One region of the Aeromonas sp. MdU4 genome, then DNA from elsewhere that is predicted to be linked to it. Evidence: predicted binding sites of a transcription regulator. Region 1 holds the regulator's gene; each other region holds the start of a gene.
The links. The regulator sigma-54, encoded in region 1, starts transcription at its own class of promoters, with help from an activator protein. The targets are predictions, from matches to a motif close to TGGCACNGTTTTNGCTT.
Positions count from the first base shown of each region.

Region 2: the regulator sigma-54 is predicted to act here: its motif matches at 8,241-8,257, upstream of flhA (flagellar biosynthesis protein FlhA).
Region 3: the regulator sigma-54 is predicted to act here: its motif matches at 4,040-4,056, upstream of flgB (flagellar basal body rod protein FlgB).

Region 1 is NZ_JBHFMW010000016.1:9,937-19,642, forward strand. It holds gene murA (UDP-N-acetylglucosamine 1-carboxyvinyltransferase) at 1-24, opposite strand, end outside; gene ibaG (BolA family iron metabolism protein IbaG) at 43-300, opposite strand; gene ACE1BR_RS08505 (lipid asymmetry maintenance protein MlaB) at 300-572, opposite strand; gene ACE1BR_RS08510 (ABC transporter substrate-binding protein) at 569-1,201, opposite strand; gene mlaD (outer membrane lipid asymmetry maintenance protein MlaD) at 1,204-1,701, opposite strand; gene mlaE (lipid asymmetry maintenance ABC transporter permease subunit MlaE) at 1,709-2,488, opposite strand; gene mlaF (phospholipid ABC transporter ATP-binding protein MlaF) at 2,488-3,288, opposite strand; gene ACE1BR_RS08530 (KpsF/GutQ family sugar-phosphate isomerase) at 3,496-4,491, shown strand; gene kdsC (3-deoxy-manno-octulosonate-8-phosphatase KdsC) at 4,491-5,045, shown strand; gene lptC (LPS export ABC transporter periplasmic protein LptC) at 5,042-5,602, shown strand; gene lptA (lipopolysaccharide transport periplasmic protein LptA) at 5,589-6,116, shown strand; gene lptB (LPS export ABC transporter ATP-binding protein) at 6,120-6,845, shown strand; gene ACE1BR_RS08555 (RNA polymerase factor sigma-54) at 6,911-8,350, shown strand; gene hpf (ribosome hibernation promoting factor) at 8,372-8,659, shown strand; gene ptsN (PTS IIA-like nitrogen regulatory protein PtsN) at 8,662-9,108, shown strand; gene rapZ (RNase adapter RapZ) at 9,156-9,706, shown strand, end outside.
Region 2 is NZ_JBHFMW010000023.1:228,562-238,267, forward strand. It holds gene ACE1BR_RS13340 (chemotaxis protein CheA) at 1-1,809, opposite strand, end outside; gene ACE1BR_RS13345 (protein phosphatase CheZ) at 1,821-2,561, opposite strand; gene cheY (chemotaxis response regulator CheY) at 2,574-2,957, opposite strand; gene ACE1BR_RS13355 (RNA polymerase sigma factor FliA) at 3,069-3,788, opposite strand; gene ACE1BR_RS13360 (MinD/ParA family protein) at 3,781-4,623, opposite strand; gene flhF (flagellar biosynthesis protein FlhF) at 4,658-6,085, opposite strand; gene flhA (flagellar biosynthesis protein FlhA) at 6,102-8,204, opposite strand; gene flhB (flagellar biosynthesis protein FlhB) at 8,312-9,442, opposite strand; gene fliR (flagellar biosynthetic protein FliR) at 9,435-9,706, opposite strand, start outside.
Region 3 is NZ_JBHFMW010000038.1:26,581-36,286, forward strand. It holds gene yfcE (phosphodiesterase) at 1-387, shown strand, start outside; gene ACE1BR_RS21055 (flagella synthesis protein FlgN) at 426-842, opposite strand; gene flgM (flagellar biosynthesis anti-sigma factor FlgM) at 839-1,165, opposite strand; gene flgA (flagellar basal body P-ring formation chaperone FlgA) at 1,258-1,941, opposite strand; gene ACE1BR_RS21070 (chemotaxis protein CheV) at 2,086-2,997, shown strand; gene ACE1BR_RS21075 (CheR family methyltransferase) at 3,015-3,839, shown strand; gene flgB (flagellar basal body rod protein FlgB) at 4,085-4,483, shown strand; gene flgC (flagellar basal body rod protein FlgC) at 4,483-4,902, shown strand; gene ACE1BR_RS21090 (flagellar hook assembly protein FlgD) at 4,918-5,658, shown strand; gene flgE (flagellar hook protein FlgE) at 5,669-7,024, shown strand; gene flgF (flagellar basal-body rod protein FlgF) at 7,169-7,915, shown strand; gene flgG (flagellar basal-body rod protein FlgG) at 7,931-8,719, shown strand; gene flgH (flagellar basal body L-ring protein FlgH) at 8,734-9,405, shown strand; gene ACE1BR_RS21115 (flagellar basal body P-ring protein FlgI) at 9,414-9,706, shown strand, end outside.

The DNA of each region.
Region 1 (9,706 bases):
ACCATCGATTTTGAATTTGTCCATTTTTACTTCGTTACCAAATCAGGAGGGCAGTAGGAATTTACGTTCGCGCTTCCACTCGGCTTCGGTGAAAGCCTTGATGGAGAGGGCGTGAATGGCGTTGCTGGCGATCTTGTCCATCAGCGGGGCATAGATAGCCTGCTGCTTCTTGACCCGGCTCATGCCGTCAAACATGTCACCGACGGCGATCACTTGGTAGTGACTGCCATCTCCTTTGACATGGACTTCGGACAATGGCAGAGCCTCGAGGAGTATCGCTTCAATTTCAGAGACTTGCATTATGCGTCCTCAGTTGTGAGCGGGGTTGACTGAAACAAATCGGCCACCCCGTAAAGGTTGGCCAGGGTATAGAAATCACTGGAGGCGCCCACCAGTTGCGGTGTGGCGCCTCGCGCTAATACGGCTTTCGCCCATTTGACCAGCAGCGCCAGTCCGGCGGAGTCAAGGGTGGTGACGCCGTCGAGTTCGAGTCGGTCATTTTGCCACCACTCGGTACGGCGTAGCCACAGGTCATTGACCTGTGGCGCCTGCAGCTCACCGCAGAGGGTCATTTCTTGAGCACCAGCGGCTTGGCGTTGTGTTCACGCAGTTGGGCGATCACCGCATCGATGCCATTCTGGCGAATGAGTCCGCCCAGTTCGCTCTGCTTGGCGGAGAGCAGGCTGATCCCCTCGGCCACCATATCGAAGGCTTTCCACTCGCCGGTCTTGTTGTTCTTGCGCAGTTTGAACTCGAGGAAGATGTCCGGCTTGCCCGCCTCTTTCACGCTGACGCTGACGGCAGTGATGTTGCCATCGGGAGCCTTGCCTGGCTCGACCTTGACTGTCTGCTTGTCGAAGTGGGCCAGCGCATCGGCGTAGGAGCTCACCATGTACTCGGTGAACACATCGACGAAGGCATTGCGCTGTGCCTCGTTGGTCTGCTTGATCTGGTTACCCAGCACCTTGTAGGCGGCGAAGCGGTTGTCCACGTAGGGCAGCAGCTCTTCGCGGATGATCACCCGCAGGTGATCCGGGTTGCTCTTCACCTGCGCATGGTCGGCTTTCAGGCGGGCAAAGGTCTGTTTGGCGGCCTGGTCTACCAGCGCATAGGGGTCGGTCGCATCGACCGCTGCCTGGGCAGACAGGGAAAAGAACATGCTGGTCATCAAGCCCAGCAGCAGGGCAATCTTCTTGAACATGGTTACTCCTTCTTGCTGTCTGATTTGCTGTCGGACGATTGGCTATACAGGAACTTGCCAATCAGATCTTCCAGCACGATAGCGGATTTGGTGTCTTCAATCAGGTCGCCCTCCTTGAGCATGCCGGTACCCATCTCCTCATCGCTGAAACCGGGCATCAGGCCGACGTACTGCTCGCCGAGCAGACCGGAAGTGAGGATGGAGAGGGTGCTGGTATCGGCAAACTCACCGGCACTCTTTTGCATCAACAGGGTGACTTCGGGAACCTGGGTTTTCGGGTCCAGAGCTATGTCGCTGACTCGACCCACCACCACACCGCCGACCTTGACCGGCGAGCGAACTTTCAGGCCGCCGATATTATCGAAATGCGCGCGCAGGGTATAGGTTTCTCCTTCCGGTTTGAAGCTCAAACCGGCCACTTGCAGTGCCAGCGCCAGAACGGCAGCTATGCTGGCCAGCATGAAGGCGCCGACCAGGAATTCTACTTTGCTGAACTTCATCGTTACCTTATCCAAACATGACTGCAGTGAGTATAAAATCCAGGCCGAGTACGGCGAGGGATGAGTGGACCACTGTGCGGGTCGTGGCCTGACTGATCCCGGCCGAGGTGGGCTTGGCATCATAGCCGTTAAAGAGGGCAATCCAGGTGATCACCAGAGCGAAAATCAGGCTCTTGATGGCGCCCTGCATGATGTCTTCCCCCCAGTCGACGGAGGACTGCATGGCAGACCAGAAGCCCCCTTCGTCTACCCCGAGCCAATCCACCCCGACCAGCTTGCCGCCGAAGATGCCGATCAGACTGAACATGAAGGCCAGCAGCGGCATGCTGATGACCCCGGCCCAGAAGCGGGGCGCCACCACCCGACGCAGCGGATCGACAGCCATCATCTCGAGGCTTGAAAGCTGCTCGGTTGCCTTCATCAGGCCAATTTCGGCTGTCAGGGCCGAACCGGCGCGGCCAGCAAACAGCAGCGCCGTGACCACCGGACCCAGCTCCCGCAGCAGGGAGAGGGAGACCAGCGGGCCCAGGCTCTGCTCGGCACCAAAATCTTTCAGTACGTTGTAACCCTGCAGCGAGAGCACCATGCCGATGAACAGACCGGAGACCAGAATAATGGCCACCGACTGCACACCCACCACATACAACTGCTGGATCAGCAGCGGGAAGTGCTTGCGCGGCTCGGGTTTGCCCGCCAGTGCATGAAACAACATGATGGTGGCGCGACCGACGGAACTGATAAACCGCACTCCGACCAGCCCCAGCTTGCTTATTTGACTTATCAACATCAGAGATCCTGTAGCAGATCGCCTGCCGGAAAATGAAACGGAACAGGACCGTCGGGCAAACCTTTGAGGAACTGCTCGACCTCGGGATTGTGCTCTTCGCGCAGCTGCTCCGGTGTGCCGTGCGCCACCACCTTGCGGTTGGCGATGATGTAGGCGTAGTCGGCGATGCTGAGCACCTCTTTTACGTCATGGGTGACGATGACGGAGGTGATGCCGAGAGCATCGTTCAGATCCTTGATCAGCTTGACCAGCACCGCCATGGTGATGGGATCCTGGCCGACGAACGGCTCGTCATACATGATGAGGTCGGGATCGAGCGCAATCGCCCGCGCTAGCGCTGCCCGGCGCGCCATGCCGCCGGAGAGCTCGGAGGGCATCAGTTTCGCCGCGCCGCGCAAGCCCACCGCCTGCAGCTTCATCATGACGATGGTGTGGATCAGCTCTTCCGGCAGGCCGGAGTGCTCCCGCAGCGGGAAGGCCACGTTGTCGTAGACCGTCATGCCGGTAAAGAGGGCGCCGCTCTGGAACAGCATGCTCATCCGCTTGCGCACCTCGTAGAGGCGACTGCGGGAGAGGGTGGGGATATCTTCCCCGTCAAACAGGATGTGACCGGACTCCGGCTTGATCTGGCCACCGATCAGCCGCAGCAGGGTGGTTTTACCTATGCCGCTCGGGCCCATGACGGCGGTCACCTTGCCACGAGGAATGGTCAGGTTGATCCCGTCATACAGCAGCCGATCTCCGTGACTGAAGGTCAGATCGGAGATGGTGATCAGGTCATTGTTCAAACAATTGTCCATCCGGTGTAAATGAGGTGCGAATTTTATGGGCTAGTCTAGGTCTAAGCAACAGCAAGGAACAACTATTGAACAGGCCGTCAGCCTCTTGGCGCGACAGTTTTCTGTAACAAAGTGCGTCATCAGTAGCGGGGTTCACCATCCGATTCGCTTATCCGGACAGACTTTTTTATAATCCCGCAGCTAATTTCGGCCCGGAGCTGTGTCTTTATGTCTGTAAAGCCTGAGAAAGTGTCTGAACTGTTCGATTTTCGTCGCAGTGCCCGTGCGGTGCTGGACATAGAAAAGCAAGCCATTGATGGTCTCTATCAGTACCTGAATGATGCCTTCGACAAGGCGTGCGAGATGGTGCTGTGCTGTGGTGGCAAGATAGTGGTCACCGGGATGGGCAAGTCGGGCCATATCGGCAGCAAGATTGCCGCAACCCTGGCTAGTACCGGCACTCCTGCCTTCTTCCTCCACCCGGGGGAAGCGAGCCACGGCGATCTGGGCATGGTCTCCAGCGGTGACCTCATTATCGCCATCTCCAACTCCGGCGAGAGCGATGAAATTCTGGCCCTGCTGCCGGTGCTCAAGCGCCGCGGTATTCCGCTCATCTGCATGACTGGCAATCCGGCTTCCACCATGGCCAAAGAGGCCAACGTGCACTTGTGCATCAAGGTGGAGAAAGAGGCCTGCCCGCTGGGTCTGGCGCCCACCTCCAGCACTACCGCAACTCTGGTGATGGGCGATGCGCTGGCGGTGGCCCTGCTGGAGGCGCGCGGCTTTACCGCCGACGATTTCGCGCTCTCTCATCCGGGCGGCTCCCTTGGCAAGCGTCTGCTGCTGCGGGTCGGTGACCTGATGCACCGCGGCGAGCTGTTGCCCCGGGTGGGGATAGATGCCACCATCAGCGAAGCACTGCTGGAAGTGAGCCGTAAAGGGCTCGGTATGACCGCAGTGGTTGACCAGCACGGTCTGCTGGCAGGGCTCTTTACCGATGGCGACCTGCGCCGCATTCTCGACCAGCAGATCGATATTCATTACACCCCCATCAGCCGTGTGATGACGGCCAACTGTGTTACCGTAGGCCCAGAGATGATGGCAGCAGAAGCCGTCAAGCTGATGGAAACAAGGAAAATCAACGGATTACTGGTGGTGGATGGGGACAAGCGCCCGCTCGGCGCCTTCAACATGCACGACCTGCTGAAAGCCGGAGTAATTTGATGCAAAACGTACCGACCCTCTATGGTCCGGTGACGCGCAGCCAGTATGACAAGGCGGCGCAAATCCGCCTGTTGGTGTGCGATGTGGATGGGGTGCTCTCCAACGGCCTCATTTACATGGGAAACAACGGCGAAGAGCTGAAAACCTTCTGTACCCGCGATGGTGCAGGCATGCGAGCCCTGCTCAATGCCGGGATCGAGATCGCCATCATTACCGGGCGCAACTCCCGCATCGTCAGTGATCGGATGAAGAGCCTGGGTGTGACTCACGTGGTACAGGGGGCCGATAAAAAGTTGCCCCACTTCGAAGCGCTGCTGGCCAAGCTGGGTCTGACACCGGAACAGGCCGCTTATATGGGTGATGACACCATCGATCTGCCGGTGATGCAGGCCTGTGGCCTCGGTATCGCCGTGGCCGATGCCCATCCGCTGGTCCTGAGTCGTGCCGATCTGGTGACTCGTCTAGGTGGTGGTATCGGGGCGGTACGCGAGGTGTGCGATCTTATCCTGCAGGCGCAAGGACATGGCGACTACCAGCCAGAGGCATCGGTATGAGCAGACAGACCCTGTTGTTTGCGCTGTTGTTGTTGGTGGCTCTGGTTGCCTGGCAACTGGGCAAGGTGGAGCTGGTACCGGAAACTGTGGTTAAAACCGAGCACTATCAGCCCGATTTTGTCGCCAGAGATCTGGTGACGACCCGTTTTGATATCAATGGCAAGCGCACCGAGCGGTTGGAATCGAGCTATGCCGAGTACTACCAGACTCTGGAGCAGGCAACCTTCGAGCAGCCGGTAGTCTACATGTTTGATGAACAGGGTGACGCCGAATGGAAGGTGACAGCCGAAAACGGTGTGCTCAATACCGATGACAACGTGATCCTGCGGGACAAGGTGCATCTGGATGGTCTGCTCCCCGATTCCTTCATCTCCACGCTGGATACGCCTTATCTGGAGCTGGATCTGGTGACGCAGGATGTGCGCAGCAACCGGCAAGTGAACATTCTGGGTCGGGATTTCCAGACCCAAGGGGTTGGCCTGAAGGGCCATCTGGATCGCAAATATTTTGAGTTACTGGATCAAGGCCATGCCATCTATTTCAATGAAAAACGCTAATCTGGCCCTCGCAGCCCTGTTGCTGTGCGGCGCGGTGAGTGCCAAAGAGTCTGACTTCACCGAGAAGGTCTATGTCGATGCCGTCAAGCAGGTGGCCGAGATGCAGGACAACCGCATCACCTTTGAGCAGGATGTCATCATTACTCAGGGCACCATCAAGATCCACGCTGACAAAGTCGTGGTGACCCGTTCCGGCGAGAAAGGGGCTGAGGTGATGACTGCTTATGGCAAGCCCGCCACCTTCTTCCAGATCCTGGATAACGGCAAGCCGGTCAATGCTCACGGCAACAGCATTCGCTATGAGTTGAAGAACCGTCTGGTGATTATTACTGGCAATGGTCAGCTCAAGCAGGAAGATAGCCAGGTTAATGGCGACCTGATCCGCTATGACATCGTCAAACAGAAGATGATTGCCGAGAGCAAGAGCCCGAACCAGCGGGTTAAAACCGTGTTCCTGCCGGATCAGGTAGAGAATTTCGATAAGCCCGCCGACCAGAAGAAGCAGGGAAAATAAGCCATGGCAGTGTTAAAAGCAGTGGGCCTGCAGAAGAGCTACAAGCGTCGCATGGTGGTGAGTGACGTGAGTCTGGAAGTTGGCACTGGCCAGATCGTCGGTCTGCTCGGCCCCAACGGTGCGGGCAAGACCACCTCTTTCTACATGATTGTGGGGCTGATACAGCGTGATGCCGGTCTCATCACCATTGATGATCAGGATATCAGCCTGCAACCGATGCACGTGCGGGCCCGCAACGGTATCGGTTACCTGCCTCAGGAAGCCTCCATCTTCCGCCGCCTGTCGGTATTCGACAACCTGATGGGGGTGATGCAAACCCGCAAGGGATTGAGTCGTGAGGAGCGGGAGGACAAGGTCCAGCAGCTGCTGGAAGAGTTCAATATCACCCACATTCGCGACAACCTGGGCCAGAGCCTCTCTGGTGGTGAGCGGCGGCGAGTCGAGATCGCCCGCGCCCTGGCCGCCGAGCCACGTTTTATTCTGCTGGACGAGCCATTTGCAGGTGTCGACCCAATTTCTGTGATAGACATCAAGAAGATCATCCAGCACCTGAAAGATAGGGGCCTCGGTGTCTTGATTACCGACCACAACGTCAGAGAGACTCTGGACGTATGTGAGAAGGCCTATATCGTCAGCCACGGCAAGATGATTGCCGAAGGTGCACCGGCTGACATCCTCGCCGATGAGCAGGTCAAGCGCGTCTATTTGGGCGATCAATTCAGTCTATAGTAAGGGGGCATGCCTTCATTTCCTTTGACGTGTGCCTCGCTGAACACAAGGATATCCCGACGTAGATGAAGCCGACATTACAGTTGCGTCTCGGTCAGTCCCTGACCATGACGCCGCAATTACAACAAGCGATTCGTCTGCTACAGCTCTCCACGCTGGAACTTCAGCAGGAAATTCAGCAAGCGCTCGAAAACAATCCTTTGCTGGAGCAGGAAGAGAGCGAAGTGCTGGAGACCAGCCCTGAGGCGCAGGTCGATGCCAGCCAACTGGACTCCAGCGATGCCATGGCTCAGGAGCAGATGCCGGACGAGTTGCCGGTAGACACCACTTGGGACGAAGTCTACTCAGCCGGTACCGCCCAGAGCGCGGGCCCTATCCACGATGGGGAAGATACCGTCTATCAGGGGGAGACCACCGAAAACCTGCAGGATTATCTGCTGTGGCAGATGCGCCTAACGCCATTCAGTGATGTGGATGCCGCTATTGCGCTCGCCATCATCGATGCCATCGACGAATCCGGTTATCTGACTGTTGCGCTGGAGGATATCCAGGCTGCTGTCAGTAGCGATGAGGTGGAGGTTGAGTTGGACGAAGTGGCTGCAGTCCTCAAGCGGGTGCAGCATTTCGATCCGGTTGGCATTGCCGCCCGTTCGGTACAGGAGTGCCTGCTGATCCAGCTGGAGCAGTACGACCCGCAAACTCCCTGGCTCAATGAGGCCAAGGAAGTCATTCTCGAGCACATGGAACTGCTCGGCAACCGCGATTACCGTACCCTCGCTCGCAAGATCAAACTCAAGGAGAGCGACCTCAAGGAGGTGCTCGATCTGATCCAGTTGCTGGAGCCGCGTCCCGGTAACGGCATTATCCAGAGTGACTCCCAGTATGTGATACCGGATGTCTCTGTGGTCAAAAAGGGCAATAAATGGGTGGTCGAACTCAATCCCGATTCCGCCCCCCGCATTCGGGTCAACGAGGCCTATGCCGCGATGGCCCGCAATGCGCGCAGTAGCACCGACACCCAGTTTATTCGCTCCCATTTGCAGGAAGCCAAGTGGTTTATCAAGAGCCTGGAGAGTCGCAATGACACCCTGCTGAAAGTAGCCAGTTGCATTGTCGAGCAGCAACAGGGCTTTTTCGAGTATGGTGAAGAGGCGATGAAACCCATGGTGCTCAACGATATCGCCGAAGCCGTAGAGATGCATGAATCCACCATTTCCCGGGTGACCACCCAGAAATATATGCATACCCCACGGGGCATTTTCGAACTGAAGTTTTTTTTCTCCAGCCATGTGAACACCGAAGGAGGAGGAGAGTGCTCATCGACCGCAATCCGCGCGCTCATCAAAAAGCTGGTGACGGCAGAAAATCCTGTCAAGCCGTTAAGTGATAGCAAGATCGCGGATTTGCTGGCCGAACAGGGTATTATGGTGGCGAGACGCACGATCGCTAAGTACCGCGAATCCTTGTTTATCCCACCTTCCAATCAGCGCAAACGCCTGGTTTAGGCAAAACAAAAGGATGATGTTATGCAAATTAACCTGACCGGACACCATGTCGAGATTACCGAAGCTCTGCGTGATTATGTGAATAATAAATTTGCCAAACTCGAGCGTCACTTTGACCACATCAACAACGTGCATGTGGTGCTTAGCGTGGAAAAACTGAACCAGATAGCGGAAGCCAAATTGCATGTCAGCGGGGGTGAGGTATTCGCCAATTCCGAGCATGCCGATATGTATGCTGCGATAGACATCTTGCTCGACAAGCTGGACAGGCAGATCATCAAGCACAAAGATAAGTTAAATAAAAAATAACTATGCAACTTGAACACATACTGAGTCGGGACTGCACCAAGAGTGCAGTCCCTTGTACCAGCAAGAAACGGGCCCTCGAAATCATCAGCGAGCTGGCCGCAGAACGCCTTGGCACTTCCCGTCAGGCGCTGTTTGAATGTTTGCTGGCCCGCGAAAAAATGGGTAGTACCGGGATCGGTGCCGGTATTGCGATCCCCCACGGTCGCATTGACGATGAATTCCCTCCCACCGCCATCCTGATGACCTTTGCTGACCCTATCCCTTTTGATGCTATCGACAATCAACCGGTTGACCTGCTGTTTGCCTTGCTGGTGCCGGAAAGTGAGTGCAAACAGCATCTCAAGACCCTTTCCCTGATGGCTTCCAAGCTGGGTGACAAGGCGGTCTGCCGCCAGTTGCGTCAGGCAACCAGCGATGAAGAACTCTATCAGATCATGACTTCGGCCTGACGTTCAGGCCGTTCGATGACACACCTGCTTTGGCGTGAGGGAACAAGATGCAGTTAATCGTGGTGAGTGGACGTTCGGGCTCCGGTAAAACGGTAGCCCTGCGAGTACTTGAGGATCTGGGCTACTACTGTGTAGACAATCTGCCGGTCAACCTGCTGCCCCAGCTGATCGTTTCGGTCGAGAGCCAGTACGACAAGCTGGCAGTCAGTATCGACGTACGCAACCTGCCGAGCGATCCGGAAAAACTGGAGAACCTGCTGGCGCAGGTGCGTAACGAAGGGCGGGTCGAATTCACCAGCTTCTTCTTCGATGCGGATAACGGCACCTTGCTCAAGCGTTATGGTGAGAGCCGCCGCTTGCATCCCCTGTCGCGCAACAAATTGTCGCTGGATGAGGCGATCCGGGAAGAGACCCACCTGTTGGCACCCATCTCCTCGACTGCCGACCTGCGTATTGACACCACCACCCTCAGCATTCACGACCTGAGCGAGCTCATCAAAACCCGGGTGCTCGGCAAGAAAGAGAACGAACTGGTGTTGGTGTTCGAGTCGTTTGGTTTCAAATACGGCATTCCCAAAGATGCTGACTTTGTGTTCGA
Region 2 (9,706 bases), on a different contig from region 1:
AACCATCAGTGTCGGCAGAATTGCGAGTGTCAAAGGAACCTTTATTTCGAGACGGGTGCCTTTCCCCCACGTTGAATCGATATGTACCGAACCATTAAGGCTGACAATGCTGGTTTTGACCACATCCATGCCGACACCACGGCCGGAAATATCTGAGATCTCGGCCTTGGTCGAAAAGCCCGGAGCAAAGATCAGGTTATAGGCATCGTTGTCGCTCATGCGAGCTGCAGTATCTGCATCCAGAACACCACGACTGATTGCAATAGACTTGAGCTTCTCCGGATCCATCCCTGCCCCATCGTCCTCGATGCAAAGCAAAATATGGTCACCTTGCTGGGAAGCACTAAGGGTTATCGTCCCTTGCCGCGGCTTGCCTGCTTTTTCCCGCACATCCGGCATTTCGACCCCGTGATCGCAAGAGTTGCGGACAAGGTGAACCAGAGGATCAGCAAGCGCCTCCACCAGGTTTTTATCAAGGTCGGTCTCTTCCCCCACCATCACCAGCTCAATCTCTTTCTTGAGGGTTCTGGCCAAGTCACGCACAACGCGCGGGAAACGACCAAATACCTTCTTGATTGGCTGCATGCGGGTTTTCATCACCGCACCTTGCAAGTCAGCCGTTACCACATCCAGGTTGGCAACCGCCTTTGACATCTCTTCATCATTGCTGGCAATACCCAGGCTCACCAACCGGTTACGTACCAGTACCAGCTCACCCACCATGTTCATGATGACATCGAGAGTCTTGGTATCCACCCGTACTGTCGTATCGCTTTGTACGGCACTGGTTTCGGCTGGCGCTTGCGCAGCCTTGGCGGCAGGTGCCGGAGCCTTGGCTGCTTCTGCGGGTTTTGCGGAGGCTACAGGCGTAGGTTTGGCTGCAGGAGCCGCCGGTTTGGGTGGAATTACTGCAGCAGGTGCAGCAGGTGCAGCAGGTGCAGCAGGTGCAGCAGGTGCAGCAGGTGCAGCAGGTGCTATGGTACTTTGCGGCCCTTGGCCACGACCATGCAATTCGTCAAGCAGGCGCTCAAACTCATCATCGTCGATAAGTTCATCCACCTCTTTTTGCACCGACTTCAAGGGGTTAACCTCTGGTGCCCCCATGTGTTGGCCCTGGCCATGAAGCTGATCCAACAAGGCTTCAAACTCATCATCGGTGATATCACCAGAACCACCCACGATTGGGGGCGCTACAGTGGTCTTGGTCGGCGCCCCACCCACGCCATGCAGTTCGTCCAGCAGACGTTCAAACTCGTCCGCTGAAATCTCGTCAATGGATCCACCGCCGTTAACAGGTGCTGGGTCGTTGCTCATTGCTACCTGTTCAACAGCCTCAGGAAGCACCTCTACTATCGGAACAACGGGTTCAGGCTCTGCCGCAACGGACGTATTTGTTGCAGTACGTAGTTGCTCTTCTCCTTCCGGCTTGCACAACTCATGGAGATCATGAAGCAAATCATCTGATGCAGGGCTTGGCGCTTCGCGATTTTGTACCTGGGCGAACATGACATTGATAGCATCCAGCGCTTGCAGGATCACATCCATCAGCTCGGCAGTTACGGTTCGCTTGCCATTACGCAAGATGTCGAACACGTTCTCCGCACCATGGCAGACGTCAACCAGTTCGCCGAGCGACAGAAAACCTGCGCCCCCTTTCACAGTATGGAAACCGCGAAATATGGCATTCAACAGGTTCTTGTCATCGGGCCGCTTTTCCAGGTCGACCAGTTGCTCAGACAACTGTTCCAATATTTCGGATGCTTCGACCAGAAAGTCTTGCAGTATGTCTTCATCAACTTCGAAGGCCATGCGTCACTCCATTAGAATCCCAGACTAGACAGAAGATCGTCCACATCATCCTGACCATTAACCACATCGGCACGGGCCTCCGGGTTCATGATAGGCCCTTCTGCTTCGATCCCGTTGACAGGAAGACTGCGAGTTGAATGCTCGGCAGCAGCCTCACCAAACATGGTCAACATTTCTATTAATTTTGTTTCAACTTCCTGAACAAGCTTGATGACCTTGCGAATCATCTGACCAGTCAAATCCTGAAAATCTTGCGCCATCAGGATTTCTGTCAGCAGTTGCCGTAATTTATCGGCATCAGACTCAGAAGCCTTAATAAAATCATCAAGTTGATGACATAAGGATTTGAACTGCCCCACGTTCATATCGCGGGACATCAGTGCATTCCAATTCGGCATCACCAGCTGAATATTGTCATTAAGGCGATCAGCTATTGGCAAACTGGCTTCTACCGCATCCATAGTGCGATTGGCGGCCTTGTCTGTCATATCGATGACATAGCTCAGACGCTCCCGCGCATCGGGAATTTCATGGGTTGCCAAGTCTGGAATACGGGGGTCGAGGCGAAACTCTTGAAGTGAATCGTGTAGTTGTCGGGTCAGCTGACCTACTTTTTCAAACAGATCGGCTGCGTTGGGGGCACATACTTCGGCAAGCAGTTCATCGGCCAGCTCAAATTCGCTTTGCTCCAGATGGGCAACAAGCATCCTTGCCTGGTCGAGCGAAATCATTGCTCTCGTTTTGGCCATCATCCCTGCCGCTCCTTAGCCAATTCGTTCGAAAATTTTGTCGAGTTTTTCTTTCAGTGTTGCTGCAGTGAAGGGCTTGACGATGTAACCGTTAACGCCAGCTTGAGCGGCCTCAATGATCTGCTCACGCTTGGCTTCGGCCGTTACCATCAGCACCGGTAGGTGCTTGAGCTTATCATCAACGCGAATGGCTTTAAGCAGGTCAATACCTTGCATGCCAGGCATGTTCCAGTCGGTGACCACAAACTGAAAATCACCATTTTTCAGCATCGGCAGCGCTGTATTACCGTCATCCGCCTCATGGGTGTTGTTGAATCCCAAGTCGCGCAGCAAGTTCTTGATAATCCGGCGCATCGTTGAAAAATCGTCAACAATGAGGATTTTCATGTTCTTGTCCAAAATTCCCTCCTAAATAGCCACTAGAGTGGCTCACTTACATGATGCTAGAAACGGGTTGTGTCGTGCGGATTATGCCTTAGAGTTTCATCTCAGTGTAGCCAGTACAAACACTTATAGATGCCAATCTCTCAAACGAGCACGCAATCTGTGCATGGCCTGACTGTGGATCTGGCTAACACGCGACTCGCTCACATTTAAAACCTCGCCAATCTCGCGCAAATTAAGCTCTTCATCGTAGTAAAGAGAGAGAACCAACGCTTCCCTCTCAGGTAAGCGACCAATTTGCTCGGATAATACAATTTGAAATCTTTCTGCCGCTAATTCATCAAACCCCGAACCAGAAGGAGCGTCTTCCGGATTGCCAATCACATCTTCACTCACCCCCAGATCCTCGATACCGATGATCTTGCCGCAAGAGACATCTTGTAGCATGGCATGATAATCAGCGATGGAGACACCCATTTCGGCTGCTACTTCGGTATCACGCGCATCCCTGCCATGGGCCTGCTCGACATTTTCGATCGCTTCCGCGATAGCCCGGCTATTGCGATGCACGGAACGGGGAACCCAGTCACCACGCCGGATCTCATCCAGCATAGCGCCTCGGATACGGATCCCGGCATAGGTCTCAAAACTAGCCCCCTTGCTACCATCAAAATTACGCGATGCTTCGAGCAACCCAATCATACCTGCCTGGATCAGGTCATCCAGCAAGACACTGCTCGGCAAGCGAGCCAACAAATGCTGGGCAATTCGCTTGACCAATGGAGCATGACGCTCCACCAGTACGTAGGAATCCTGATGACGCAAGTACGCTTGGGCTTTATTCACGGGAACCTTCCTGTGTAGTGGCCGGTTTCTGCAACAAATTTTCCAGGAAAAACTCCAGGTGGCCCCCCGGCTGATTTGGAACCGGCCAGCTCGCAGCTTTATTGGCAAGCGCCCGGAACGCCAGAGCTGCTGGCGACTTGGGAAATGCCTCGACAATCAACTTCTGCTTACGCACCGACGCCCGTAGATTGGTGTCGTAAGGCACACAGGCCACCAACTCCAGCGAGGTATCGAGGAAGCGGTCCGTTACCCGGGTCAGCTTGGCGAAGAGCTCCTGGCCTTCACGCAAACTGCGCACCATGTTGGCAACCACTTTGAAGCGGAACACGCCGTGCTCCTTGGAGAGGATCTTGATAAGTGCATAGGCATCGGTAATGGAGGTGGGCTCATCACACACCACCACCATGACGTCCTGCGCAGCACGAGTGAAGCTCAGCACCATGTCAGAGATGCCAGCCGCCGTATCAACCATCAGGATATCAACCTGGGTTTTCATCTCGCTGAACGCTCGGATAAGCTCGGCATGCTGCACCGGTGAAAGCTCGACCATCGATTGGGTGCCAGACGTTGCAGGCACAATCATCATGCCGTAAGGCCCCTCGACGATGATGTCATCGATGGTACATTCGCCCGCCAGTACATGAGAGAGGTTGCGGTGCACCCGCAGCCCCAGCATGACGTCCACGTTGGCTAGACCCAGGTCGGCATCCAGCACCATCACCCGTTTGCCTTGTGCGGCAATAGCACCCGCCACGTTCAGGGTCACGTTGGTCTTGCCGACGCCCCCCTTGCCACCAGACACGGCGATCACTTTTACTCGATTGTTTTGACGCATTTTGCGCAGACCACTCGCCTGATCCATATACATGTTACTCATAAAACTCCGAATCTTCGGCCTCGCCAAAGCCTGCGCCCCAGAAATAGGGCTCTTCTGTTTCTCGCTCCAGCGAGCCCATTGCAGCTCCGACGAGCTGCGCCGCATTGGCAACCTGAATATCTTCCGGAACCCGCTGCCCGTCAGTGATATAACTGATTGGCAACGCATTCTGGATACACACGTTAATCACTTCGCCCAGATTCAGACTTTCATCCAATTTGGTAAGTATGCAGCCGCTTAACGGAATACGCCGGAAATGGTCCACCGCCTCCTGCATAACCCGACGCTGAGAGGTAGCCGACATCACCAGATAGCTGCGGATCCGTACCTTGGCATTCTTGACCAGGGTATCAAGCTGCTCGGTCAAACGGATATCCCGCTGACCAACCCCTGCCGTATCGATCAACACCAAACGACGGTGGCGGAACTGGTAGAGCGCACTGGCCAGCTCCTCGGCATCGCGCACTTGGCGAACCGGACAGCCCATGATGCGACCATAGGTCTGCAACTGCTCATGGGCACCAATCCGGTAATTGTCCGTGGTGATCAGCGCCACCTGCTCAGCGCCATACTTCATCGCAAAACGGGCCGCCAATTTGGCGATAGTGGTGGTTTTTCCCACCCCGGTCGGCCCCAGTAGAGCAACCGCACCGCCCTGACGTAAAATCTCGTCTTCACTGATCTTGAGCTGGCCAGTCAACACCTCGGCCAACTGAGCCATCGCCTGATGGATGGGCATATCTTCGGGGATCAGCCCGGCAAGCTGATCGGCAAACGCATCATCAAACCCCATTTTCTTGAGCTCTTTGATAAGCAAGGCACGCATCGGTTCACGACGCTCGACCTCTTGCCACATCAAGCCGGAGATCTGATGTTCCAACAGTTTGCGGATGCTGGCCATCTCCTTGCGCATCCCCTCCATCTCCTGATCCCGCTGGGCGGGTTGAGCTGCTCGCTGACCGGAGGTACTCCGTGCCTTGGGTTTGACAGGTTCAGGAGCTGCTGCACCCCATTGCCCCTGCTCGGCCAACGTTCTGGGAGCACCGTTAGCAGCGACCAGACCAGCAGACTGAGAGCCTCCGCTTCCGGCTGTGCTGCCTGGCTTGAGTTTCTGTTGACGCGCCAGCAGCGCTGCCAGGGTGTCGGCATAGTGCTCATTCTGTTCCTGCACCGGAACCGCCTCAGGGCGGATCATCTGCCGACCGGCAGACGAAATATTGACACTCTCATCGTTCAGTTGACGACGAATCGGCGCATCTTTGGGCCCCGGGACCTGGGATTGATAATCGACGGCCGCGACTATCTCTACCCCTCCGGTGACTTTTTTGTTAGACATGATGACGGCATCGGGTCCGAGAGTCTCCTTGACCTCGGCCAGAGCCGTTCGCATGTCCTTGGCAAAAAACCGCTTAATCTTCACCCGTCGTCTCCGCTAACTAGTTCTGTCCCACCGCACTGACAATGCGAATTTGCTTGTCGTCAGGCACTTCCTGATAGGAGAGAACGCGCAATCCAGGAATGGCATTCTTGACAAATTTGGCCAGGGTATTGCGCAAAATCCCTGATGTCAGAAGCACAGCCGGTTGGCCTTCCAATTCTTGTCGTTGAGTGGCTTCCGCCAGCGAACGCTGCATCCGCTCTGCCAGACCCGGTTCAATCCCGGCGCCATCGCCACCACCCGCTTGCAACGACTGATGCAATATGCGTTCCAATTCTGGTGCCAAGGTAATCACCGGCAGCTCAGGATCGGGGCCTGCAATCTCCTGCACAATCAGGCGACGCAGGGCAATCCGACACGCGGCAGTCAGCACTTCGGGATCCGGGCTACGCGGCGCATACTCCACCAGGGTCTGCAGGATAGTGCGCATATCACGGATTGGCACGCCTTCATTGAGCAGATTCTGCAATACCTTCACCAGGTTGCCCATACTAATCACTTCCGGCACCAGCCCTTCAACCAGTTTGCTCTGGTGCTTGCCAATCATGTCGAGCAACTGCTGCACCTCATCATGCCCCAACAGCAGTGACGCATGGTTGGTGAGGATCTGGCTCAAATGCGTAGCCACCACGGTTGCGGTATCCACCACGGTATAACCCAGGGTCTGGGCTTGGGAAACCATCTCCTTGGCAACCCAGACCGCCTCCAGACCAAACGCGGGATCTCGGGTGGCAATACCCTGGATCTGGCCAAATACCTGGCCCGGATTGATAGCCATTTCCTTATCATGGTAAACATTGGCTTCGCCGGTACTGACCCCCATCAAGGTGATGCGATATTGGTTGGGCGCCAGATCCAGGTTGTCACGGATATGCACTGCTGGCACCAAAAAGCCCAGTTCCTGCGAGAGTTTCTTGCGTACCCCTTTGATCCGGTTGAGCAGTTCCCCCCCCTGATTGCGATCCACCAGCGGGATCAGCTGATAACCAACCTCCAGCCCGATAACGTCAACAGGCATTACATCATCCCAGCTCAACTCTTTTTGCTCATGCGGTTGATCGGAAGTTGCAGGCATCAACTCGCCCCTGGCTGCTTTGGCCACAGCCAGTTTCTGGCGGCGCAACAGCCACCAGGCACCGGCAGCCGAGATCCCCCCCAGACTGAGGAAGGCAAAGTGCGGCATGCCCGGCACAAACCCCATCATCAACAGAATACCGGCTGAAATGATCAACGCCTTGGGGTTATCAAACAGCTGACCCAGTACTGCCGTCCCCATATCCTGATCGGTATTCTGCCGGGTCACTATGATTGCTGCGGCAATGGAGAGCAGCAGGGAGGGGATCTGCGCCACCAGGCCGTCACCGATGGCCAACAGAGTGTAAATTCCCGCCGATTCACTGAAGGTAAGGTGGTGCTGCATCATCCCGATAATGAAGCCACCCAGGATGTTGATGAACAGGATCATGATGCCTGCAACCGCATCCCCTTTGACAAATTTGGAGGCACCGTCCATGGAGCCGTAGAAATCAGCTTCCTGAGTCACATCTTGCCGACGTTTTTTAGCCTCTTCCTGATTGATAAGCCCGGCGTTCAGATCGGCATCGATAGCCATCTGTTTGCCCGGCATGGCATCCAGGGTAAAACGGGCGCTCACTTCCGCGATCCGCCCGGCCCCCTTGGTGATGACAACAAAGTTGATGATCATCAGGATGGTAAAGACGATGATGCCGACCGCATAGTTACCGCCGATTACCACATTACCGAACGCCTCGATCACATGGCCCGCAGCAGCAGTACCATTATGACCTTCCAGCAACACCACCCGGGTCGAGGCAACGTTCAATGCCAACCGCAGTAAGGTCGCGAGCAGTAATACTGTGGGGAAGGCGGCAAATTCGAGGGGACGCCGGGTATAGACGGATACCAGCAGCACCACAATGGAGAGCGCAATGTTGAAGGAAAAGAGCACGTCCAGCATCATCGGCGGGATGGGCAACACCACCATGCCGAGCGCAGCTAATACCAGCAGAGGGGTACCGACCCCCTTGCTCAGCAGCCATCTGTACTCTTTTATCCGGCCTAATGCTGCCTTGACTTCCATCGCTTTTCTCAATTTCAACATACTGGTATTTGATTAAAGCAAACATCAAGCCAACAATACAACCAACTGAAATGTAATGATTTTATTTTGACAACGTCAGAACTTTGTCATTTGCGATATTCGGTAGGGATGGGGAGATCCTTGGCCAGCGGCTGGGGACGACGCCCCTGACCACGGCGGAATTTCTTGAGCTGGAAGACATAAGCGAGTACCTGGGCAACCGCCGCAAACAATCCTTCAGGTATTTCACGACCCAGCTCGGTAGAGTGGTAAATGGCACGGGTCAGCTCGGGTGAAGGCATGATGGGGATCTCATACTCCCTGGCGATCTCCCTGATCTTCATCGCTATCTCATCCGTGCCCTTGGCCACAACCTTGGGTGCGGCCCCGGGTTTGCCCGCATCATACTTGAGCGCAACCGAGTAATGCGTCGGGTTGGTGATCACTACGTCAGCCTTGGGGACATCCCCCATCATCCGGCGCATCGCAGCCTCCATCTGCAGGCGACGGATCCGCCCTTTCACCTCGGGCTTGCCCTCACTGTCCTTGAACTCGTCCTTGACCTCTTGCTTGGTCATCTTGAGTTGACGCATGTGATTCCACTGCTGGAACGGTACGTCGATGGCCACGATCGGGATAAGCGCACAGCAAAGGATGATCAACATCCAGAGGAAAAGTTCGAGAGCATCGATAATACCGCCAGGAAACCCTTCCATGGAGAGGTTGAGCAAATGATTGAACTGGCTAGACAACATCCACCAGGCAAACAGGGTGATAAACACCACTTTGGCGATAGACTTGACCAGTTCGATCAGTGACTGCACCCCGAACATCCGCTTCAAGCCGTTGAGCGGGCTCAACTTGCTGAACTTGGGCATCATGGCTTCAGTCGAGAAGTTCATTCCCCCCATCAAGATGTTGCCGACAAACGCAGCAATGGCAACCAGTGCGAACAGTAACCCCAGCGGCTGGATCAGCTCCACCAACAGGGCAGGCAACATGGCAGTCATGGCATTGGGATCAAAAGCCTGTTCCCGGTCGAGGGTAAACCCTATGGTCAACACCTTCACCATGGCGGTCGCCAACGACCCCTTGAGCATCAGCAAGCCAAATACGGCGGCCAACAGCACACTGGCGGTGCCAAGCTCCTTTGAACGTGCAATCTGCCCTTTGTCACGGGCCTGTTGCAGTCGTTTGCCCGTAGGTTGTTCGGTACGTTCCTGATCGGTATCAGCCATGGGCACCACCGAAACACTGGGTACCAATTAGCTCACAGCTGACCTCCTGCACCCGCTCCCACATCATGTCGAAGTGGCCGAGGAACCCGCCGATTGTTAGCCAGAGGATCAGCAGACCCGACATCATGCTGACAGCAAAACCGATACTGAAAATGTTGAGCTGCGGCGCTGCCCTGGTCATGACACCAAAGGCAAAGTTGATAAGCAGCAAGGCGACGATGGCAGACAGAGCCATCACCAGAGAGGCCTGATACATCACGCCGA
Region 3 (9,706 bases), on a different contig from region 1:
GCAGCGGTCGCCGAGCGGCTCAATGAATTGGCGGCACAGATCATCGCCGTGCGGGGCAATTGCGATTCTGAAGTGGATCAGATGTTGTTGAGCTTCCCCATTACAGCCCCCTACAACCAGCTGCTAATAGATGAGCGGCGCTGGTTTGTCAGTCACGGCCATCTGTATCGCCCCGATGAGGTGCAATTACCTGCTGGTAGCCTGTTTCTGAGTGGTCATACCCATGTACCGGTACTGGAGTGGCAGGGCGAGCGGGTGTTGATGAATCCGGGCTCGATCTGTTTCCCGCGTGGCGAGTTGCCCGCCAGCTATGGCTGCTATGAGGCTGGTGTACTGAGTGTTAAGGCGTGTGCGGATGGTCGCGAGCTTCTGCGTTTGTTGCTTTAGAGTATGAACTGAGAAAGAGCAAGGCCTGATATGGGGTGTCAGGCCTTGATACCGTAGGAGCGGGTGCCAGAGCGCGTATTGCCCTTGGCGTCATATGTCATGCTGTTGCGATCGCGCAGCTTACTCAAAAAGGTAGCCAGACGGCGGTTGGAGACGATACTGAGCTCCAGCAGTCGGCCATTGATGTCATTTTGCGCCTGACATGCATCTAGCTTGGCTCGTAGTTGAGCCATTTGGTCCGGATAGGCTGCCAGTTGTTGCGCAAGCTCCGGCATCTCTGCCAGTGTTTTATCCAGTGTTTCTATCGCAGCAAGTAATTGCTGTTTGCGCTCGGTCAGTGCAGGCAGGGCCAGAGCCTGATGCTGTTCGAGCAGGCTGAACTCCTCTTCCAGAATGCCTTGCATCTGGGTGAGGTAATCATCCTGAGTGTGCAGTAACGAAGGTAAGTCCATCATCCGAGAACTTTGTCCAGATTGGTCTCAAAGTTGAACATCTTTTTGGCCACAGCATCACTGTTAACCTGATATTCACCACTGGCAACGGCCTTTTTCAGTCGCTCTACCTTGCTTTCGTTACCGGTCGATGCGGTATTGAGGTTTTGTTGCATCTTTTGCAATTGCTGAGCCTCATTAGTCAAGGAGACGGAGTCCAGCTTGACAGTTGCCGCTTTGCTTTCATTTTCGGGCGATGAGGTGACTGACTTGCTGCCTGTCCCCTGGCTACTACCGGTATTTTGCAACCGATTGTTCGCCAAGTTGTTGATATTGTTGATGGCCATTTGAGTTACCTTCGTCTGCTTTAAGGTTTGCTTACCTGTTTATCGGTACGGTAGGTCAAAACTTTAGAAAAAAATTGTCAATGCCTCAGACATTAAAAAGTGACCGACACAGAGCCCACTGCACTCACTTTACCCTCGACTGTTTTACCAGAGCGAATATTAACGAGTTTGATGATCTCCCCGAAGCTGCCATCTTGCAAGGCTCGGGCCATTGTTTTGATCTGGAAGTTGCTGTTTTCCGCCGTCAAGGTGACCTGATCCCCTTTGCATACCACACAGACTTGGCTTAAACGGATAGGTTGCCCCGGCTTTATCTCCCGTTTGCTGCGAACGCCAATGAGGGGGGCGGGGTCAGTCAAATAGTCGCCACGGATCAGAGTCTGATCTTGATAAGCAAGCACCAGTTGGCTTTCGGTTAACACATCTCCTTTGGCAATGGGATTGGCTACCGTGACAAAGGGTTTTTGAATACTGACGCGAACTGGCAGATAGACATCCCAGGGCTTGTCTTCTTCGCATTTCAGGTAAACGGTTGTATTACGGCGAATTTCCATTTTTGCTGGTAAGCTGATGGTTAACCGATCTTCGCAGCGGGTAAGCGGGAGTCGTTCATCGAGGGTTGCCGTTGTGACCTCGGCCTTTGCATCCAAGGGTATGTCGAGTTGACCATAAACGAACTCTTGTGCCTGTTCTTGCAGATAGGTGGTGACCTCCGAGGCGGAGCTGGAAGATATGCTGCCAAAAAAGAGGCTGATGAGTAAAAGTCGGTTAATCATTTTTGCTCGTTGGTCGATAAGTTGTTCACGCATATCACCATATTTAACTATGATTGCTTCAGAATCTGTTCGTTGTCACATCAATAGTCTGACGCAATCCATCACGCATGCATGATTAATGCCAAGCGTTTTTAGGGAGTGTTTATGGCCAGTATCCTGGACTCGGTCAACCAACGTACCCAGCTAGTGGGACAAAACCGGCTGGAGTTGTTGTTGTTTCGTCTCAATGGACGTCAAAGATTTGGCATCAACGTATTTAAAGTGCGTGAAGTGTTGCAGTGCCCCCCCTTGACAGTGATGCCCAAGCTGAACTCCTGCATTCGCGGTGTTGCACACATTCGTGGCCAGACTATCTCTGTCATCGATCTCAGCATGGCGATGGGCAAACGGCCGATTGAAGACTTGAGCAAATGTTTCATTATTATCTCCGAGTACAACCGTTCCATACAGGGGTTTCTGGTGCACTCGGTTGAACGCATCATCAACATGAACTGGGAGTCGATATTGCCCCCACCAAAAGGGGCGGGTCGAATCAACTACATGACAGCCGTTACCGAGGTTGATGGTGAGTTGGTCGAGATCCTGGATGTTGAGCGCATTCTCAACGAAATATCACCGGTTTCCACCGAGGTAAGCAAAGAGTTGGTTGAGGCCAGTGTTGAACACCCGACTCTGGGTCGACCAGTGTTGGTTGCTGATGACTCCTCTGTGGCACGCAAACAGGTGCAGCGTGCGCTGGAAGCGATCGGGGTTGAATGTGTGCTGGCCAAGGATGGTCGCGAGGCATTGAACATGTTGCTGGAAATGACCAAGAGTGGCCCCATCAAGGATCAGATTGCACTGGTGATTTCGGACATTGAAATGCCCGAAATGGATGGTTATACCTTCACTGCCGAGATCCGGAATAATCCCAATCTCAAGGATTTGCATGTTATTCTGCATACATCCCTTAGTGGAGTATTCAACCAGGCAATGGTGCAGAAAGTTGGTGCGAACAACTTCATCGCCAAGTTCCAGCCGGATGAATTGGCAAAAGCCGTACAAAACGCACTTTAATTAAGAAGAATCGCTGCATGAAGACACTTTCGGACGACTTATATAAACAGTTCAGTAACTTTCTCGCGGTACAGAGTGGGATCGTGCTGGGTGATAACAAACAGTATCTGGTGAAGAGCCGCCTTTCACCTTTGATGGCGCAGTTTGGCATCGAGAGTCTGTCTGATCTGGTTACTCGTGCAATGAGTGTACGAGAGCGCGACCTGAAAATGGCAGTAGTGGATGCCATGACGACCAACGAGACCCTGTGGTTTCGTGATACTTATCCGTTTCAGCTTTTGACTGACAAGATTTTCCCTGAATTGGGTAAAAGTGGTCGGCCAATCAAGATCTGGTCTGCTGCATCATCGTCCGGGCAGGAGCCCTATTCGATTGCGATGACGGCACTGGAACAGCAGATGAAGAAACCGGGCACTTTGCCTGGTGGTGTGCAGATTGTGGGAACGGATATATCGACTACCATGCTGAACCAGTGCAAAGAGGGAGTGTATGACAGCCTTGCTCTTGCGCGGGGTTTGTCGCCTGAACGCAAGAAGATGTTCTTTGAGCCCTACGGTGACAATAAAATGCGTGTAGTGGAGCGAGTCAGAAAATTGACCACTTTCCGGCCTCTCAACCTGCTGGAGAGTTACAGTTTACTCGGTAAATTTGACATTATTTTTTGCCGTAACGTGCTTATCTACTTTGCGCCGGAAGTGAAGTCAAAGATCCTCAACCAGTTTGCTGCCAGTCTCAACCCTGGAGGATATCTGATGCTGGGGGCGTCGGAGTCTTTGGCAGGGTTGACCGAGCGGTTTGAAATGATCCGTTGTAATCCAGGGATTGTTTACAAGGTCAAATAGCTTTTCTGCCTTGATTTATATGGAATCTTTGGATTCCTCACCGTCCAGTAAGAGGGAAGCACAGTGCTTCCCTCTTGTTATTTACCAAGGTTACACGTAATCACCTTGCTCGGTATGTTCATCATCCACCACTGTCCGCTAAAGACGAACGGCCGTATAGTTCTGACCCATCTTCACAGCGTCTCTTAACAGCTCTCTTTTGGCACACCTCTTGCAAACAAAATATACCAAGCAGGAGGTGTGCTATGGCTATTTCATTTGACAAGGCATTTGGTGTTCATCAATACACGCTGGGAGTTCGAGCCAAGCGTGCAGAAGTGCTTTCGAGCAACATTGCCAATGCGGATACCCCAGGCTTTAAGGCCAAGGATATCAACTTTGCTCAAGCCTTGCAGGATGCCCAGCATCAACAGGGTTTTGGGTTGGCGACGACCAGCGAAAAGCATTTTGCCTTGAATATGGATTCGCCCGGTTCTGTTCAATACCGTAACCCGTTACAGCCGGATACCGGTGATGGCAATACGGTGGATGTACAACAGGAACGTAGCGAGTTTATGCGTAATAGCCTTGAGTACCAGACCTCCCTTGAGTTTATGAATAGCAAGATCAGTGGCCTGCTTAAAGCCCTGAAAGGAGAGCAGTGATGAGTTTGTTCAAGGTCTTTGACATTGCAGGCTCAGCCATGAGTGCACAGTCTGTGCGACTCAATACGGTTGCCAGCAATATGGCCAACGCGGACAGTGTCAGCTCCAGTGTGGAAAACACTTACCATGCAAGGCGGCCAATTTTTGCCGCTCAGCTCGACCAGGCAATGTCCGATAAACAGGGCTCGGTAGGGGTTGAGGTAAAGGGCATAGTAGAGAGCAAGGCTCCGTTGCTCAAAGAGTACAACCCCAACCACCCGATGGCGGATAAAGACGGTTTCATCTTCAAACCGAACGTCAATATGGTTGAAGAGATGGCGGATATGATTAATGCCTCGCGCAGCTACCAGACCAATGTACAGGTTGCAGACTCGGCCAAGAAGATGCTGCAGCAGACGCTACAGCTTGGCAAGTCCTGATAGGGGGAATGCAGCATGGTCGACACCAATAACAGTGTGAACGGCATCAGCCGTACCACGACCCAGACGACAGGCACGACTACCACGCCCAAGAAGGAGCTGGATCAGGCGTCGTTTATGAAATTGCTGACAATGCAACTTTCATATCAGGATCCTTTCAAGCCAGTGGATAATTCCCAGATGCTTTCCCAAATGGCATCCATGTCGACGTCGGAAGGGATCAGTAGCCTCTCTAGTCAGATGGGGAAGCTCAATGAGCAGATGATCTCCAGTCAAGCCCTGCAAGCATCTTCTTTAGTAGGCCAAAATGTGTTGTTACCAAGCAATATTGGTTATTTGGATAAGGAAGGGCCTATCTCTGGTGTTGTGCAGGTTGGTACGGCCAACAAATACTCGAGTGTCAAAATCACGGTCGAGGATGAAGCTGGTCAGGTTATCAAGGAATTTAGCCTTGAAGGAGACCAGAAAGGCAACGTGGAAGTTGCTTGGGATGGAACCGACAAGAACGATAAGCGGGTCAAGCCCGGCAAATATGTGCTCAAAGCCAGCGGCACAGTGGATGGCAAGTCTGAAACTATTCCCACATATGCTTATGGCAAGGTTGATAGCGTAGCTTTGGGCAATGCCACAAACCCCACACTGCTTAATCTGAAAGGTTTGGGCAGCACACAACTGAGTTCCATTCTGCAAATATCAGGAACCAATTCCAACCAGACGGCCAAGCCGTTACCAAACACGTCGACAGCATCGATCTAAGGAGCTGGATATGTCATTTAACAATGCCTTGAGCGGTGTCAATGCGGCACAAAAAGACTTGAACGTCACCGCAAACAATATTGCTAACGTTAACACGATGGGATTTAAAGAGTCCCGAGCCGAGTTTGCGGATGTTTATGCCAACTCCATTTTTGTCAATGCGAAGACGCAGGTCGGTAATGGTGTCGCCACCGGGGCTGTTGCCCAGCAGTTCCATCAAGGGGCGCTGCAATTTACCAATAACGCGCTGGATCTGGCGATCCAGGGTAACGGTTTTTTTGTGACCTCTGACGGGTTGACCAATCTGGATCGCACCTATACGCGTGCCGGTGCATTCAAGCTTAATGAAAGCAGCTATATGGTCAATAATCAGGGCCACTATCTGCAAGGCTATGAGATTAATACAGATGGTACCCCGAAAGCGGTCAGCATCAATGCAACCAAGCCTATCCAGATTCCGGATCGAGCGGGTGAACCGGTTAAAACCAGCAAAATTGACGCTAGTTTTAACCTTCCCTCTAACACCGATCCGCTACCATCCGGTTTTGGTGCAGGACCTGCGTCAACATTTGATCCAAAGGATTCAAAGACCTATTCGTCATCCACTTCTGTGGTGATTTATGACTCGTTGGGGGAACCCCATACTATCACTCAATATTTTATCAAAGAGGCCGACCCTGCCAACCCGGGCAAGCCGACCACCCCGACTTCCTGGCGGATGTATCTCTATCAAGGAGATAAACCGATTGATATTGTTGGTGGCGCAGCGCCGACAATGGCGGCTGGTTTGAACCCGGCCCCGTTGGGTGCCCAGATTACATTTGGCGCTGATGGCAAAATGATTACACCGACAATACCGGCAAGCATCAAGACGGAGCAACTGGGGGCTGGAGCGGGCATCATTACCAATGGTGCAGACCCGACTCAGCAGGTTGATATTACGTTTGGTACCGTGACCCAGTATGCGTCACCGTTTGAAGTCAACAAGTTGTCACAAGATGGTTCTACTGTTGGTCGTTTGACCAAGGTAGAGATCACTCCAGATGGTATTGTGTCCGCAACTTACAGCAATGCTACGACCATCAAGGTCGCCATGGTTGCGATGGCCAAATTTGCCAACTCGCAAGGGCTGACTCAGGTAGGTGATACTTCCTGGCGGCAATCCCTGCTCTCTGGTGACGCGTTGCCAGGTACTCCGAATTCTGGCACTTTCGGTACCATCAAGTCATCTTCGCTGGAGCAGTCTAATGTGGACTTGACCTCTGAGCTGGTTGACCTTATCACTGCTCAGCGTAACTTCCAGGCCAACTCACGTTCTTTGGAGGTTAACAGTTCGCTGCAGCAAACCATTCTGCAGATCCGTTAATTCATCTCCTATTGAGAAGGGCGCTGCGGCGCCCTTCTTTCTGAGTAATCCCTCCTGTTTTGTTGCCCCTGAACTTCCTGAATTGGCATTGGCATCCTAATTGCATTTCTCTGACTTAGAGTCATCTGTTTGACGGAGAATCCCATGGATCACCTGCTTTACATCGCCATGTCCGGGGCTAAAGAGAACATGAACAGCCTTGCTGTGCGTGGCAATAACCTCGCCAATGCCAATACGACTGGCTTCAAATCCGATTTCGAGCAGGCCCGAAGCATGCAGGCCTTTGGTGAGGGATTGCCTAGCCGGGTGTTCGCCATGACGGAACGTCCGGGTCAGAATTTGCAGCATGGCATGCTGATGACCACCGGGCGGGATCTTGATGTGGCGGTCGATGGTCCTGGCTGGATCGCGGTGCAAGATCCCAAGGGAGGAGAAGCTTATACCCGGATGGGAAATTTGCAGGTTAATGCGACCGGCAATTTGCAAACGTCGACCGGCCTCAATGTGGTGGATGACGGGGGTCAACCTATCGTGCTGCCGATGCCGATGGAGAAGATGGCGATCAATCGCGATGGCACCATCAGTGGCCGCCCGGAGGGGGCTGGGGCCAACTTGTCGGAAGATTTTCAACGGATCAAATTGGTCAACCCGGCAGCCAGTGCGGTAGAGAAGGGGCAAGATGGTCTGTTTCGGCGCAAGGATGGTCAGAATGAGCCCGCCTCTGCCAATGTCGGCCTCATTGCTGGCTCCCTTGAGGGGAGTAACGTCAATGTGGTCGATGAAATGACCAACTTGATCCGGTTGCAACGGCAGTTCGAAACCCAGATCAAATTAATGAAAACGGCCGAAGAGAATGATGAGGCCCAAACCCAGTTGCTGCGTATCAGCTAACCAAGGAGTTACATCATGAATCCTGCACTTTGGATCAGCAAGACCGGGTTGGATGCTCAGCAGACCAATATTTCGGTCACTTCGAACAACCTGGCGAACGCCAGCACCGTGGGTTTCAAAAAATCACGGGCGATCTTCGAAGACCTGCTTTATCAGAACATCAACCAGCCTGGTGGCCGTTCCTCTGCCGATACCGAGCTTCCTTCCGGTTTGATGCTGGGGGCCGGTGCCAAGGTGGTGGCGACCCAGAAAAACCATAGCCAGGGCAACGTACAGACCACGGACAACTCACTGGATCTGATGATCAGCGGCCGCGGTTACTTTGAAATTCAATTGCCGGATGGCAGCTCTGCCTATACCCGTAACGGTCAGTTCACGCTCAACAGTGAAGGCACCATCGTTACCCCAGGCAGTGGTTATACCCTGCAGCCTGAAATCCAGATCCCGGAGAATGCACAGAGTGTGACCATTGGTGAGGATGGGCAGGTCTCGGTACAGCTCAAAGGGGATGGCGCCTCTCAGGTTGTTGGTCAGATCACCCTTTCCGATTTCGTTAACGCCAGTGGTTTGCAGCCGATGGGTGAGAACATGTTTCTTGAAACCCAGTCCAGCGGTGCGGCAATCCAGGGGACTGCCGGTGCTGATGGCATGGGGGTGGTCAAGCAAGGCATGCTGGAGGCCTCCAACGTCAACGTCACTGAAGAGCTGGTTAACCTGATCCAGGCTCAGCGGGTCTACGAGATGAACTCCAAAGTTCTCTCTGCGGTGGATGGCATGATGTCATTCCTGATCCAGCGAACCTAAGTAGGAGTGTCATGATGAAAGCCGTATTGATGCTGGGATTGCTGGTGCTGGGAGGGTGTAGTAGCACCCCCAATACGCCCAAGCCCGATGATCCCGAGTTTTCCCCCGTATACGGGGAGTCGGAGCCGGTCTCGGTGAGACCGACAGGGGCGATATTTCAGCCGGAACAGGTCAATGGCATCTATTCGGATATCAAGGCGCACAAGGTGGGAGACATCATCACCATCGAGTTGTCTGAATCCACCTCGGCGTCCAAAAAAGCCAATACCCAGAGTGGCAAGGATAACAAGTTCAATTTAAGTCCTGTTAGTTTGGGCGGGGTGCCAGTGACAGCTGGTCCTTATGATATGTCGGCCTCTATTGCTCAAAATGGTGCTTTCAAAGGACAGGCCAAAGCGGATCAGAGTAACAGCCTGCAGGGGAATATCTCGGTCAGCATAGCCAAGGTACTGCCCAACGGTAACCTGCTGGTGCGTGGTGAAAAGTGGATCATGCTTAACAATGGTAACGAATATATCCGGGTTACGGGCATGATCCGGCCAGAGGATGTCACATCTGACAACAGCGTTTCATCCCAGAAAGTAGCCAATGCTCGCATCTATTACGGCGGCACCGGTGATTTGGCCAATACCCAGGAACAGGGATGGCTGACCAGCTTTTTCAATGGTCCCTGGTGGCCGCTCTAGGAGATGTTATGAAGTCACTCCGTCTTGTTACGCTGCTCTGCTGTCTGTTGCCCTTGGGCGTCGCGAATGCGTCACGCATCAAGGACCTCAGCTCGGTTGAAGGGGTACGCAACAACCAGCTGATTGGTTACGGTCTGGTGGTGGGGTTGCCCGGTACTGGTGAGAAGAACAACGCCTTCACCGAGCAGACATTCCGCACCATGCTGAACAACTTTGGCATCAAGGTGCCGGACAACATCAAGCCCAAGATCAAGGATGTTGCGCCGGTGGCGATCCATGCCGACTTGCCCCCCTTTTCCAA